Linked DNA regions of Cohnella herbarum. The protein of the gene in region 1 binds, or shares a complex with, the protein of each later gene. Links are inferred from orthologs where the notes say so. Each region holds a gene or a part of one and is shown in the gene's direction. Other genes may lie near its edges.

Region 1 (7,246 bases):
GAGCAAGCAAAGGGAGCAACCGCATACGTGACGCTTGAGCCTTGCAGTCATCACGGCAAGACGCCGCCTTGCTGCGATCGGCTTATCTTCGAAGGGGTAGCAAGGGTAGTCGTCGCTTCCATCGATCCGAATCCGGTAGTGGCCGGAAGCGGCATTCGGCGGTTGAGGGACGCGGGTATACAGGTTGAAGTCGGCGTTCTGGAAGCGCAGGCCGTCCAGCTAAACGAGGCGTTCAACAAGTTTATCGTAACGGGATTACCTTTCGTGACCTTAAAGACGGCTTTGTCCTTAGACGGACGAATCGCGACGAGAACCGGACATAGCCGCTGGATCACCGGAGCGGAATCGAGAGAGGCCGTTCATACGTTGCGACATCGTCATAACGGAATTATGGTGGGAGCCGGTACGGTGCTTGCGGACGATCCGGAGTTGACGACGAGGTTGGGCGTCCCGGCATTACACCCGACGAGGATCATTGTCGACTCAAAGCTTAGAGTTCCCTTGGAGGCTCGCATCTTGAATGAAGCTGCTCCAACGATCGTATTGACGACAGAGCAAGCCAATGAGGACAAAGCCGGACTTCTTCGGGAGAAAGGCGCGGAAGTATGGCGTTGCGGAACCGGAGAGCGCGTCGATCTGACGCAAGCGATGTCGAAGCTGGGCGGGCACGGGATCGGTTCTATCCTGTTAGAGGGTGGAGGCGTCTTGAACGGCGCGATGCTCGAAGCGGGGTTGGTAGATAAGCTTATGCTTTTTTATGCGCCTATTCTCGTAGGCGGAACCGGTGCTCCCTCCGCATTCGAGTACACGGGCCCCGAAGAGATGTCTGCCGCGTTGCGGTTAAAGCGAGTCACGATGCAGGCTTTCGGCGATGATTGGTGCGTGACGGGTTACCCGGAAGTCAATTCTTCCGGTAACGTTCCCGCTGCAGCCGATCTGAAGGAGGAGTAAATATGTTTACTGGATTAATCGAAGAAATGGGCACGCTCAGATCGGTACAGCGTCGAGGGGAAGCCATGATTCTTAGCATCTCCGCTTCCAAGGTGCTTGAAGACGTGAAGATGGGCGATAGCATTTCCGTTAACGGAGTTTGCCTGACCGTGGTCGATTTCGATCGCAATACGTTCTCGGTGGACGTCATGCCGGAAACGTTCCGATTGACGAACTTGCACGCTATCCAAACCGGCAGCGCGCTGAACTTGGAAAGGGCGATGATGGCAGGGGCAAGATTCGGCGGGCACATTGTCCAAGGGCATGTGGACGGAACGGGAACGATCAGAGAGAGAACGGCGGAGGCTAACGCTGTCGTTTACACGATTGAACCTAACGATCCGAGTTTGCTAAGGCATGTCGTTCAGCAAGGCTCCGTTACGCTTGACGGGATTAGCCTGACGGTCGTATCGGTCGACAGAGAGAACTGTCGGTTTACGGTTTCGATTATTCCGCACACGCTGAAGGAAACCGTGCTTCAACACAAAAACGCGGGACATACTTTGAATATCGAATGCGATATTCTAGGCAAATACGTCGATCATCTATTGAACATGCGGGATAGCCAGCCCGGTCGCCGTTCAGGCGGGTTAACGGAGTCCATTCTGCGTGATAATGGTTTTATGTGAAAGGAGCGAGACAGACATGGTACAAAGTCATTTTGATTCGATAGAAGACGCGATTTACGATCTTATGCGAGGAAAAGTCATCATCGTCGTAGACGACGAAGACCGCGAGAACGAAGGGGATCTCGTAGCTCTTGCGGATAAAGCGACCCCGGAGGTTATTAACTTTATGATCCGCGAAGCGAGGGGGTTGTTGTGCGCCCCGATCACGCAAGAAAGAGCGGAAGCTCTTGACCTGCCGCCGATGGTCAGTCACAATACGGATTATCACGGAACGGCGTTTACCGTGTCCGTGGATCATGTTTCGACTACGACGGGCATATCCGCGCCGGAACGTTCCCAAACCGTTCTAGCCCTCATAGATCCCGCTGCAAGGGCTAGCGATTTCCGCAGGCCTGGACATATTTTTCCGCTCATCGCCAAAAAAGGCGGAGTACTAAGAAGAGCGGGGCATACGGAAGCGGCGGTCGATCTTGCCAGAATGTGCGGTTCTTCGCCTGCGGCCGTCATTTGCGAGGTTATTAAGGAAGACGGCACGATGGCCAGGCTACCTGATCTTGAAGTATTCGCTCAAGAGCATTCCCTTAAGCTGATCACGATCAAAGACTTGATCCATTATCGCAACGAGAAGGAAAAGCTCGTTAAACGGGAAGTCGACGTGAGATTGCCTACGGACTTCGGGACTTTCCAAGCCATTGCCTATACGAACGAAGTCGACAATAAGGAGCACGTTGCCTTCGTCAAAGGCACGATCGACGGGTCGCAGCCGGTGCTTGTCCGCGTGCACTCGGAGTGCTTGACCGGGGACGTTTTCCACTCGCACCGGTGCGATTGCGGTCCTCAACTGGAAGCCGCGCTGAAGCAGATCGACGAAGCCGGCAACGGAGTATTGCTCTACATGCGCCAAGAAGGCCGGGGAATCGGCTTAATCAATAAATTGCGAGCGTATGAACTTCAAGAGCAGGGGTTGGACACCGTCGACGCGAATATCAAATTGGGGTTCGCTCCCGATCTTCGGGATTATGGAATCGGCGCCCAGATTCTCAAGGATATCGGGATCAAGGATATTCGTCTTATGACGAACAATCCCCGTAAGATCAAAGGCTTGGAAGGCTATGGACTTAACGTGGTCGAGCGCGTACCGATTCAGATGACCGAGAACAAAGACAATACAGGATACTTGCACACCAAGAAAGCGAAGCTAGGACATTTGTTGTCATTCAAAGGCGATAAGGATTATGAAATCTAATCAACAATACTAAATTACAAACATTTGAGAGGATGAAAAATATGTCAGTCATTTACGAAGGTCACTTAATTTCCAAGGGGTTAAAATACGCGGTCGTGGTCGGCAGGTTTAACGAGTTCATTACGTCTAAATTGTTAGGCGGAGCGCTGGATGCGCTCAAACGTCACGGAGCGGAAGAAAAAGAAGTCGAGATCGCTTGGGTCCCGGGAGCGTTCGAAATTCCTTTTATCGCCCAGAAACTAGCAGAGAGCGGTAAATACGACGCTGTAATTACGCTTGGCGCGGTAATCCGCGGTTCTACTCCGCATTTCGACTACGTATGCAACGAGGTTGCCAAGGGCGTGGCGGCGATTTCGCTGAAAACGGGCGTTCCGACGATTTTCGGTGTGTTGACGACGGACAGCATCGAGCAAGCGGTTGAACGCGCAGGCACGAAAGCGGGCAACAAAGGCTGGGAAGCCGCGACGACCGCGATCGAAATGGCGAATTTGACGCGCGCGATATCGGGTTAATTTGTTATAATCGTGTAAGAGAGTTTAATAAGTCGGCTTTGCAGCGATGTCGAATCCGCTTCTTGCGTGGATTCGGGATCGAAAGCAGGCTTAGGCAGGAGGAGAAACCCGCGTGGCAATGCTCTACAAGCTCGAAACGTTCGAAGGGCCGCTCGATTTGCTGCTCCATCTCATCGACAAAGCAGAAATCGATATTCAGGATATTTCGATCAATGAAATTACGGATCAATATATGGAGTATTTGGCGGCCATGCAGGAGTTGGAGCTTGATATTACCAGCGAGTTTCTCGTGATGGCCGCAACCCTGCTCTCGATGAAGAGCAGGCAATTGCTGCCGAAGCCTCCGGTGACCGAGGAGCCTTGGTTGACGGTCGACGACGATGATTATTTGGATCCGCGCGAGGAATTGATCCGTAAGTTGCTGGAATACCGTAAATTCAAATCGGTTGCCGGGCAGCTTCGCGAGAAGGAATGGGACCGAAGCCAGGTCTACACTCGGGAACCTACGGATTTAACGCCGTTCGAGAAAGTCTTAAAGACCAATCCGGTAGAAGGACTTCACGTGGACGATCTCGTTAACGCATTCCAGAAAGCGATGCGGAGACTGGCCGGAAGGCACCGGGTATCTTCGATCCGCAAGGATGAAATCTCGGTGAAGGACCGGATTTTCGATATCATCGAAACGCTAAAAAGCCGCTCCTTTGACGGGAAATTATTATTTTCGCAATTGTTGACGGACGAGGATGATCGCGAAGAGATCGTCGTTACTTTTCTCGCCATTCTCGAATTGATGAAGCGGAAATGGATTTCCTGCCATCAAGGCGCTTTGTTCGATGAAATCGTGTTGTCGTGGACGGGGAGAGAGGATAATAATGGATTACTCGACATTGAAATCAGTACTTGAAGGACTGCTGTTCGTTTCCGGCGACGAGGGAATTACCGCAAAGACCGCCGCGGACGTAGTCGAGACGGATGTCGAAGTCGTCAAAGACGTACTGAAGGATTTGCAGAAGGAGCTAAACAAGAAAAACCGCGGAATTCGACTTGCCGAAGTGGCCGGCGGCTATCGGTTGACGACGGTCATCGAGCACGCTCCCTATTTCGAGAAGCTGGCCTATTCCCCCGCGAGATCTTCGTTGTCGCAAGCGGCGTTGGAAACGTTATCGATCATCGCTTACCGGCAACCGATTACGCGGGTGGAAATCGAAGAGATTCGCGGGGTCAAAGCCGATCGGGCCTTACATAACTTGGTTAACAAAGACTTGATCGAGGAAAAAGGCCGAGCGGATGCGTTGGGCAGACCGATTCTGTATGGCACGACAAAGTCGTTTCTTGATTATTTCGGGTTGGCGAGCATCGCCAGCTTGCCGGAACCGACAGTCTCGGAAGGCGACGACGAGTTGGAAGAAAGAACGAAAATGCTGTTCGATCGTATCGAAGGCCGACAGCTTTCCATGGAAGATATGGACAGGGAATTGGATTCGGATTGAGAGCAAATTGGATATTCTTTAAGGAAACTTCTTGAACTGCCTATTATAGGAATGAAGAAATGCCAGAAGGTCATACTACCCTAGGAAAGGCGGGGGAAGTATGGCCTTCTGGCTTTGGATCGCAGTATTGCTTGTCGTCGCAGGATTGGTTGCTGCGTTATTTTCGCGGATAAGAGTCCGGGTACGTTATTCGCGCAGCGGTCATTTGGATCAGCTCGTGGTCGTCATTCAAGCCGTATACGGTCTGTTTCAATACCAGGTCATCTTGCCGTCTATCGTTATTCGCGGCTGGAACGTGGTTTACCGTGAGAAAAGGGAAGACAATCTTGCCGGGCATAAACAGAAACAGAAGAAGCGGATGATTAACAGAGGGACGATACTTCGTTATGTCAGAGCTTATCGAGTGCTCTTGATGTCCACGAATAAATTCCGAAGATGGGTGAGACAAACCGCGAAAAAAGTGGAATGTACCCGATGGCGATTGGATTTTCGGGTAGGGACTGGAGACGCTCCTTCGACCGCCGTCGTTACTGGCTTGTTATGGGCGGTGTCCGGTTGCGCATCCGGTGTAGCGGGACAATATTTGACTCTTAAAACGGAACCGCATGGTCGAGTGACGCCGAATTATTCCTCTGCCGAGTTTACCGTCATCTGGGAAGCGGATTTTAGAATCCGCGTAATCTCCGCATTGGGGGCCGTTATGAAACTTGGAACGAATACGATTCGATTCGGAAAAGCCATTCGCGCTTGGCGAAGTTGGCTAACCGCTCCTAAAGAAGCGTAATTGAGGCGTCGTTGGAAGCAGAGAGCCTGAAGCCGGGCGCATAAAACACCATGCGAATCGGGCAAATTAGGTACACGAAAGGAGGAGATAATCATGTCCAATCAACACCCCATTAATGGACTTATGCAAACCGCCATGGAAAACATCAAGGATATGGTGGATGTCAACACGATCGTCGGAGAGCCAGTCCAAACACCCGATGGCAGCGTCATTCTGCCGATTTCCAAAGTCGGATTCGGATTTGCGGCCGGCGGCAGTGAATTTAACGGTATCGACGAGATGTCATCCGGAGGAACCTCGAATAAGTCCGGAGGTCAAGACGCGCACAATGCTTCCGTTTCGCTCCCGTTCGGGGAGGAAGCGGCGGCGGCGTGTCGATTACTCCGATTGCTTTTCTGGTCGTCGGGGCTCAGGGCGTCAAAGTCGTTCCGCTTGATAATCAGACCCACCTCCTAGAGCGCTTGATCGATGCCGCTCCGCAGTGGGTAGACAAATTAAAAAATGCTTTCCAGAAGAGCGCCTCTTCGGAATCGGGCGATAACATTCCATCGGTAACTTCCAACTCGTCAAACAACATTATGTAGGTTGGCCGATGCTTGGATCTACCGGGATGATTTTGACGGAGCTCATCTTAAGCGATAATAGGCGAATGTTTGCCAAACCGGCCACTTAGGCCGGTTTTTTGTTGTTCGTGATTCCGCTGAAACATTTCCCGATTTTTTGTTATTCCCTTAATAACGTTGTATTTCAAAGGGCACTACGGGGCTCTAGAATAAAAAACGGAAGACAACATTTATATAAGGGGGAAACCACTTGAAGCTCTTCGTTAGGCAACGTTTAATCGCCGTATGTACCGCAGCGTCTCTGTTAACCGGACTGCTTGCGGCGTGCAGTAATGGCGCAAACGATGGGGGGGCGCCGACCGCCGCTTCATCGACGCCGGCCGTCAGCGAGACGGTTAGCGAAACCGGCAGTGAGACGAGTAACACGGCGGATGGCGGCAAAATCCGCGTCAAATTCGATCCGCCTGTTACGATTTCGACCGCGGTCATACATACTCCGGTCACCAACGAGTTCAAGCAGGGTGAATCGCTCGAAAATAACGTGCATTTGCGATGGATGAAGGACGAAATGGGCATTAACGTCAAATTCGATTTTATCGTCGCCTCCGAGGATGACTTCAATACGAAGATCCGCCTCATGATGGTCGACAACAGCAAGCTGCCCGATGTGATGGCGCCTACCGCCGAGTTGGCGAGCAATTTGATTCAGGCAGGCAAGCTGCAGCCTCTCGACGAGGCGATCGAGAAGTATGCGTCGCCGAATCTCAAGAAGTTGTTTGCGCAATATCCCGATGTGTTCAGCGCAGTCAAGCAGGGCAGCAAAACGTATGGATTACCCGAGTTTTACATGGGAGACGAGGGTACCGTCATGTGGGTTCGCGAGGACTGGCTGCGGAAGCTGAAGCTTAAAGCGCCGGCCACGATTGACGAGTTGGAGGCGGTGCTCAAAGCGTTCACGGAAGACGATCCCGACGACAACGGTAAAGACGACACGATTGGACTTTCGGTTGCGCTGAAAAATTCCCCGTTCGA
Region 2 (8,491 bases), 1.3 Mb from region 1 along the record:
TTGGAATTTCTCGGGGACGCCGTACTTCAGTTGACGGTATCCGAATATTTGTATCGCCTCTACCCGGATTCTCCGGAAGGGGAAATGACCCGTTTGCGGGCGAGTATCGTCTGCGAACCATCGCTTGTCCGTTTTGCCGAGGCGCTCGAATTCGGGCAGGTCGTGCTGCTCGGCAAAGGGGAGGAGCAAACGGGAGGCCGGACTCGGCCTTCCTTGCTCGCGGACGCGTTCGAAGCTTTCTTGGGCGCGCTTTATTTGGATCAAGGGTTGGATGCCGTTCGGGATTTTCTGGAGCGTCATCTTTTCTCTCAGTTATCTCGCGACGGTCAAGCTCCGCTGAAAGACTATAAAACGGAGCTTCAAGAGAAGGTTCAACAGTTGTCTATGGGCGCTCTGGATTACCGGATCATAGAAGAACGAGGCCCCGCGCACGATCGGGAATTCGTCTCCGTCGTGTCCATCGGCAAGCAGCGTTTAGGCAAGGGGATCGGGCGTTCGAAGAAAGAAGCGGAGCAGCAAGCCGCCTCTCAAGCGCTTACCGCGTTTGCGAAACAGTATCCCGGGTAACCGATTGACTCGAGAGGAGTAATTATCCTTATGTTTTTGAAAAGAATCGAGCTGGCTGGGTTTAAGTCGTTCGCGGATCGCACCGAGTTGGAATTCGTACGCGGCATTACGGCGGTCGTCGGACCGAACGGCAGCGGTAAAAGCAACATCTCGGACGGCATCCGCTGGGTACTCGGCGAACAAAGCGCGAAATCGCTTCGCGGCGGCAACATGCAGGATGTTATTTTTGCCGGAAGCGATACCCGTAAAGCGGTTAACTTCGGCGAGGTATCTTTGACGCTTGACAATATGGACAAGGCGTTGCCCTTGGACTTCAGCGAGGTTACGGTTACCCGCAGGGTTCATCGGAACGGAGACAGCGAATATTTAATCAACAAGCAGCCTTGCCGTCTGAAGGACATTACGGAACTGTTCATGGACACGGGGATCGGCAGGGAAGCCTATTCGATTATCGGACAAGGCCGCATCGAAGAGATTTTGAGTACGCGTTCCGAGGATCGCAGAGGAATATTTGAAGAGGCTTCCGGAATCGTAAAGTACAAGAGTCGGAAAAAGGAAGCTCAGAAGAAGCTCGAAGATACCGAGAACAACCTGATTCGGATTCACGATCTTGTCAGCGAGCTTAAAGGTCAGATCGAGCCTCTGAAGGAGCAGTCCGAGAAAGCCGAATTGTACAAAACGTTAAAAGACGAATTGAAAAACAAAGAAATCGCGCTATACGTTCATCAGATTGAAGGCGTTCATACGAATTGGACGCAAACGAACGAGAAACTGACGGCTCTTCGCGACGAGCAGCTTGGATTATCGACGTTCGTCAGCAAGCACGATGCGATCTTGGAAGAAGAACGGCAAACGCTCGTCCAATTGGAAGAGCATCTCGAGAGACTTCAGGATGAACTGCTTCGTTGCAGCGAAGAAACCGAGAAATCCGAAGGTTACGTGGAATTGCTTAACGAGCGTAGCGGGCATTTGGAACGGACGCGCGAAGGATTGCGGCAGTCTCTCGCTTCGGCGGAAGAGCGGTTCGAGCAAGCGACCGCGGAAGAGGCGGTACTAAAAACCAAGCGTGCCCAATTGGAGTCGGAGTTGGTGGAATTGTCCGCTAAGCTGGCGGACGAAGAGGATAGATTAGCTCTGGCGGACGGGAGCACGGAAGTCGAGGAGCGGCTGAAAGCCGATCTGTTCGATACGTTAAACGCGATGGCTCAGGCGCGTAACGACATCCGTTACGGCGAAGGCCAACGCGAAGTGTTGGAACGGCGCGTGGCCCGGATCGCCGAAGAGGAAACGAAGTGGCGCGAGCAAATGGACGGGCTGCAAGCCAAGCGCGCATTGCTTGAAGAGCGGGTTGCCGCAGTTACCCGCGCGCTGACCGAAGTACGCGACCGTTACGTCGCGGAAGGGGCTAGATCGGGCGAGGTGCAGCGCAAACTCGAGGAATCGCAAGCGGCGGTGCGCCGGTTCGAACAGAAGAAGGAAGCCCTTGTATCCCGTAGGGACACGATTAAAGAGCTGCAGAACGATTACGACGGCTTCCAGCACGGCGTTCGCGAAGTGCTTAAAGCCTCGAAACGCGGTTCTCTCCATGGCGTGCACGGTGCCGTAGCCGAGTTGATCAGCGTGCCGGGGCATTTGGAAGTCGCGATCGAAACCGCATTAGGAGCGGCTTTGCAGCATATCGTCATGGAAGACGAGAAAAGCTCGCGGACCGCGATCGCATACTTGAAGCAAAGACAATCGGGCCGCGCGACGTTCTTGCCACTAGACGTCATTCGAGCCAGAAATATGTCGGATAGCGATCGTCGCACGCTTGAACAGGCCGAAGGTTTCATCGGTATCGCAGCAGAGCTTGTCGGCTCCGAACCGAAATATTCGGCGATCGTGAGCAGCATGCTCGGCAACGTGCTTATCGCAGAGAACTTGGAACTTGCGAACCGGATCGCTTCAAGGTTGCAGTACCGGTTCCGCGTCGTCACGCGCGACGGAGACATCGTTAATGCCGGAGGTTCGATGACGGGCGGTAGCCTGCAGAAGAAATCCTCCAGCTTGCTCGGGCGACAGCGCCAGCTGGAAGAGCTGGAGCGCGAGATCAAGGAAGCGGAAACGGCGAGAGAACGCTCGAAAGCGGAAGCCGATGACTTGAAGAAAGAGCTGGCCCAAGTCGGACAGAACATAGAGCAGCTTCGAAACGCCGGGGAGCAAGAGAGGCTAAACGAGCAGCAAGCGGCGGGGGAGTTAACCCAATTGCTGCAGGACGAGAAGCTGTTAGAGGAACAGAAGGCGGAGCTGCAAAGCGAGAAAGCGGCTTTCGACGCGGAAGCGGGAGGGCTGAATTCCAGCAAGGAAGAAGCCGAAGCAAGGCTCGCCGCCCTTACCGAAGAGGAGAAACGCATCCAAAGCCGGATTCAAGAGGCCGAGGAGCTGCGGCGCAAGAGCGCATCCGCGAAGGAAGAGCTTCAGGCGATGCTGACCGAGCTGAAAGTGTCTATCGCTCGGATTGAACAATCTCGCAGCGCCTTGGATGAGCAGTCCAACCGTCAGAGAGCCGAAATATCGCGCTTAACGGCGGAGAGAAAACAGCTCAAAGAGTCTCTTGAACACAATGAAGCGGAATCGGCGCGTACGTTGGAAGAGTCCGTTGAGCATAGGGAACGATTGAACGAGCTTCGGATCCAGAAGAAGCAATTCACAGAAAATCTCGAGTTCAAACGCGCGGACCGCGCGGAGAAGCAACGGGAACTGGAACTTAAAGAAGGCGAGACGAAGGATCAGCGGGCTAAGCTGAGAACCGTCGAAGAAGGTTTGCGTCAAGCGGAGATCGCGGTCAACCGAATGGATGTCGAGCTCGACAACCTGTTGCGGAAGTTGACCGAGGAATACGAGATCGGCTTCGAGCTTGCGAAGGAGCGGTATCCGGTTCCGGAAGACATCGTTAGTACGCAGAACGAAGTCCGCGACATGAAACGGAAAATATCTTCGCTCGGAGACGTGAACTTAGGAGCGATAGAGGAGTACAAACGCGTTTACGAGCGTTTCCACTTCTTGTCCGAGCAGGAGAATGACCTGATCGAGGCGAAGACGAAGCTGCACGGCATCATTCGCGAGATGGACGACGAGATGTCGAAGCGTTTCCGCACGACGTTCGAGGAGATACGCAAGCATTTCGTCGTCGTATTCTCCCGTATGTTCGGCGGAGGACGAGCGGATCTTATTCTGGTAGAGCCGGATCGACCGCTCGATACCGGGATCGATATCGTCGCCCAGCCTCCGGGCAAGAAGCTAACGAACCTTCAACTGTTGTCCGGGGGAGAGAGAGCGCTGACGGCCATCGCGCTGTTGTTCGCGATCCTTAACGTTAAGCCGGTACCGTTCTGCGTGCTTGATGAAGTAGAAGCGGCATTGGATGAAGCTAACGTGGCTCGTTATGCTCAATACATGCGCGAGTTTTCCGATTCCACGCAATTCATCGTCGTTACCCACCGTAAGGGAACGATGGAGGAAGCGGACGTGCTGTACGGGGTTACGATGGAAGAAGGCGGCGTATCCAAGCTCGTCTCCGTGCGGCTTGAAGACACTGAAGAGATGACTGCTACAGCTTAAGCGACGGGTGGTTCGTGGAGAAGAATAACGGTAGAAAACACCGTTAATTGCTCCAGAATGGGCTCATTGTGAGGAATAGCGGTGGAAAACACCGTTATTTGCTCCAGAATGGGCTCGTGGTGAGGAATAGTGGTGGAAAACACCGTTAATTGCTCCAGAATGGGCTCATTGTGAGGAATAGCGGTGGAAAACACCGTTATTTGCTCCAGAGTGAGCTTGTGGTGAGAAATAGCGGTGGAAAACACCGTTATTTGCTCCAGAATGGGCTCGTGGTGAGGAATAGCGGTGGAAAACACCGTTATTTGCTCCAGAATGGGCTCAAAGAGAGGAATAGCGGTGAAAAGCACCGTTATTTTTGCGAAGTGTCGTTTGTTGGAATAGCAATAGGTTGGAGGAAACGGGCATGAGTTTTTTCAAGAGGCTTAAAGAAAGCATCGCGTCGAAAACCGAAGCGGTAACGAGTAAGTTTCGCGACGGGTTGGCGAAAACTCGCGATGCTTTCGTCGGCAAAGTGGCTGAACTGTTCACGCGCCGCAAGAAAATAGACGAAGAGTTTTTCGAAGAGCTGGAGGAAATCCTGATCGGAGCCGACGTCGGCGTGAATACGGTCATGGGATTGATCGACGAGCTTCGCGATGAAGTGAAAAAACGCAAGATCGAGCAGCCGTCGGAGCTTCAGCCGATTTTGTCCGAGAAGCTTATCGCAATGCTGCAAGGCTCGGAGGAAGAAGTCGGGATCAAGGAAAATCCGAACGGGATAACGGTTATCTTGTTCGTCGGAGTCAACGGCGTCGGCAAAACGACGACGATCGGAAAGCTCGCTTGGCGATATAAGCAGCAAGGCAAGAAGGTGCTTTTGGCTGCGGGAGACACGTTCCGCGCGGGCGCGATCGAGCAACTGGAAGTGTGGGGCGGCAGAGTTGGCGTAGACGTTATCAAACAACAGTCGGGCTCCGATCCGGCGGCGGTTATGTTCGATGCGGTTCAAGCGGCGAAAAGGCAAAATGTCGACGTGCTCATCTGCGACACGGCCGGCCGTCTCCAGAACAAATCCAATTTGATGGAAGAGTTGGCGAAGATTCATCGCGTCATTCAGCGCGAAATTCCCGGAGCTCCCCATGAGACGTTGCTTGTGCTTGACGCAACGACGGGACAGAACGCGCTTCAGCAGGCGAAGCTATTCGGAGAGAAAAGCGGAGTCACAGGGTTAGTATTGACTAAGCTAGACGGCACTGCAAAAGGCGGAATCGTCATCGCAATCCGAAACGAGCTGTCGCTGCCGGTCAAGTTCGTCGGACTTGGCGAAAAAATGGACGATTTGCAACAGTTCGACGCGGACCAATTCGTGCATGCCTTGTTCGCGGATTTGGCGGTTAACGAGGATGCCGAAGGGGAACCTTCGAGTAATTGAATAAAAATGGAACGAGCCACCTTACTTGGGAATTTGCCGAGCATGGTGGCTTTTTTGCGGATCGTATAGTCTAACTAAATTCATCATCTTATGTTATATAAAATAACAAAGATATGACTTATTGCTTGTAAAAAACATTATTAATAACTAGAATCACCAATAATAAAGAAAATTTAATCCTTTATCTCTAACCAATACGTTACATACTTATTGCAAAGGAACAATTATACCTCTAAAATGTTATATATATTTACATACAAATCACATTAAATATCGCATCGTTGAACTCATTGAGCATTGACCTTTACTTCTTAAAGCGAGTGTACAAATAAGTCAGGTTTTCAGCCAGCATTCGATATCGAACCCGTTTCTTGCTTCGCGTCGCGATCAATAGATGACTTTCTGAACGACTTCTTAAAGGGGGGACGGACATGTATTTGACAGTTGAGCAGGCTTTGTCGGTATATCCTCTTTCGGAAGGGAAGCTTATAGCAGGGCATTCGGGTATCAATCGAATCGTAAAATCCGTAAACGTCATGGATGCGCCCGATATTACGGATTGGATCAAAGAAGGCGAAATGCTGCTATCTACGGCGTATCTTCTCAAAGACGATCCGGAGGATGCGATGCGTCTAATGCGCAGGCTTAACGACTGCGGATCCGTCGGACTTGGCATTAAGCTGGGCAGATTCTGGAACTGCGTGCCGGATGCGTTGATCGAGCAGGCGAACGACCTGGGTTTTCCGCTTATCGAGCTGCCTTACGCGTTTACGTTCTCGGACCAGATGAATGGGCTTTTTCAAGCCGAAATGAAACGAAACACGGGCATATTGCAAGATGTATTAAACAAACAAATCCGCTTAATGAGGTTTGCGCTTCAATCCGAGCCGATTCACCGGCTGTTCGCGGCTGTGACCGATATTATCGGAGACCCGGTTGCCGTTATCGGTTCCAGAGGCCAATTGGTCTATAACTCGTCGGACTTGTCCGAAGATGCGCTGTTAACAGGTCAGCAACCGACGATCAAGTACCCTAAATGGATTAAACGCAGCGACTGGCAAGCTTATCAGGTCCCTCTGATGAAACAGGAACTGTGGACGGGTTATGCGTTGTTTTTCAGTACCCGCTTGTTCCTGTCGCCGATAGAAGAGAGTCTCTATCTGCAAGCCGCCGAGCTGTTGTCTTACCATCTGAACTTTAATTACGAGGATTACTTCGAGCATTCCGTTCAGAAGGATTTCGGGATTGTTATCAAGCGGCATCTCAAGCACGGGCTCCCGATCGAGTCCGTTATCGAATACGAGCAACGCTGGGAGATCGATTTGTTCAAACAACCGTACCGCTGCGTGTTGACGGATTTCCCTTTAACCTTGCAATCCGAAGTTCGCGCGGAAAAACTGGAGTGTTTAAAGAAGGAATATTTAAGCCATGCGCGGTTACAGGAACTAAAGGGGATTCATTTCGTCGTAGACGAAGGGGTCGTTTCCTTATTTCCCGAACGAACGGAAGATGGCGGAGAAAGCTTGATCTCGGCTCTTGATTCGTGCTTCTCGGGGAAAGCCGACCGGGCGGAAGTGCCGACCGTGTCGATCAGCAGCAGGAAAAAGAAGCTCGAGCAGCTGTTCGAAGCCTTCGACGAATGCAGGGAAACCCATCGGTTGGCCAAGGACTGGGGAATGAACGACAAGTTGCTCAAATTCGAAACGCTGGACATGGCGTTTATTTTCGAATCGGTACCCAAGGAAAAAATGAAAACCTATTGCGCTCGTTGGTTAGGCGGGCTGTTGGGAAGAGATCCGGAATACGTGCAGGAAATGCTGAGGACTCTTGAAACTTATTTGGACAACGACGGGCAATTAAACGAAACGGCTAAGAGGCTGTTCATTCACCGGAATACGGCGACGTATCGAATCGAGAAGCTCGGCGAATTGCTCGACGTGGATTTCAAGAGTATCGACGATCTGCTGAGGTTGAAGTTGGCTTTCTTGTTCAGGAGGCTTCTCAATCGGGAGAACTCCGCTTCGGAACGCATACGGTAAAGGAAACAAGGTTTGCAATTCTGAGGAGGCGGCTCCATGACGATCAAACATATTCGCAATGCCATCATTATGACCATGAACGCCGGGAATGAAATCATTAAAGGCGACGTCGTTATCTCGAACAATTTGATTACGGCAATCGGCGAGAATTTGACGGTGAAAGCCGACGTCGTGATCGATGCCGGATGGAAGGTGCTGCTCCCCGGTTTCGTTCAAACCCATATTCACCTATGCCAAACGTTATTCCGCGGTCGAGCCGACGATTTGGCGTTGATTGATTGGTTGCGACTTAAAATATGGCCGCTGGAAGCCGCGCACGACGAAGATTCGGTTTACTACTCGGCATTGCTCGGGTTAGGAGAGCTGATCCGCAGCGGCACGACGACGATTCTCGATATGGAGACGGTAAGAGGGACGGATGCCGCTTTCAGAGCCATCGAGGAAAGCGGAATGAGGGCTCTCTCCGGCAAAGTGATGATGGATCACGGTACCGAAGTTCCTCTTGCGTTGCAAGAAAATACGGAATCATCGCTGCAACAAAGCGTGGATTTGCTGGAGCGATGGCATGGAGCTGCCAACGGTCGAATCCAATACGCCTTCTGCCCGCGCTTCGTCGTTTCCTGCACGGAGGAGTTGCTTATCGGGGTAAGGGATCTGTCGGAACATTACAAGGTGAAGGTCCATACGCACGCGTCCGAGAATTTGGATGAAATCGCCTTGGTCGAGGCGGAGCGCGGGATGCGCAATGTCGTATATCTCGATCACATCGGTCTTGCGAAACCGAATTTGATTTTGGCCCACAGTATTTGGCTGAACGATGAGGAGAAGGCGATCATCCGCGATCGCGGCGTAAAAGTAACCCACTGTCCGGGCT

Evidence for each region.
Region 2: the proteins of HH215_RS03645 (region 1) and smc are in contact, whole or in part, in a crystal structure (PDB 3ZGX), measured with the Bacillus subtilis proteins. The link is inferred for Cohnella herbarum from one-to-one orthologs.

Annotation. Positions count from the first base shown.
Region 1 is NZ_CP051680.1:888,031-895,276, forward strand. Bases 2,463-5,385 are described here. They hold HH215_RS03645 (segregation and condensation protein A), read left to right. Parts: upstream 2,463-3,489; coding sequence 3,490-4,281; downstream 4,282-5,385. Other genes in these bases: HH215_RS03635 (bifunctional 3,4-dihydroxy-2-butanone-4-phosphate synthase/GTP cyclohydrolase II), read left to right, coding at 2,463-2,865; ribH (6,7-dimethyl-8-ribityllumazine synthase), read left to right, coding at 2,907-3,377; scpB (SMC-Scp complex subunit ScpB), read left to right, coding at 4,250-4,867; HH215_RS03655 (DUF2953 domain-containing protein), read left to right, coding at 4,968-5,385. Outside these bases: bifunctional diaminohydroxyphosphoribosylaminopyrimidine deaminase/5-amino-6-(5-phosphoribosylamino)uracil reductase RibD, read left to right, coding at 1-951; ribE (riboflavin synthase), read left to right, coding at 954-1,619; more of HH215_RS03635, read left to right, coding at 1,636-2,462; more of HH215_RS03655, read left to right, coding at 5,386-5,651; HH215_RS03665 (extracellular solute-binding protein), read left to right, coding at 6,465-7,246. UniProt on the Bacillus subtilis protein: Participates in chromosomal partition during cell division. May act via the formation of a condensin-like complex containing Smc and ScpB that pull DNA away from mid-cell into both cell halves.
Region 2 is NZ_CP051680.1:2,159,568-2,168,058, reverse strand. What follows is about bases 200-4,367. They hold smc (chromosome segregation protein SMC), read left to right. Parts: upstream 200-597; coding sequence 598-4,167; downstream 4,168-4,367. Other genes in these bases: HH215_RS09715 (hypothetical protein), read right to left, coding at 4,164-4,367; rnc (ribonuclease III), read left to right, coding at 200-567. In the rest of the region: more of rnc, read left to right, coding at 1-199; more of HH215_RS09715, read right to left, coding at 4,368-4,463; signal recognition particle-docking protein FtsY, read left to right, coding at 4,571-5,578; HH215_RS09705 (PucR family transcriptional regulator), read left to right, coding at 6,010-7,617. UniProt on the Bacillus subtilis protein: Required for chromosome condensation and partitioning.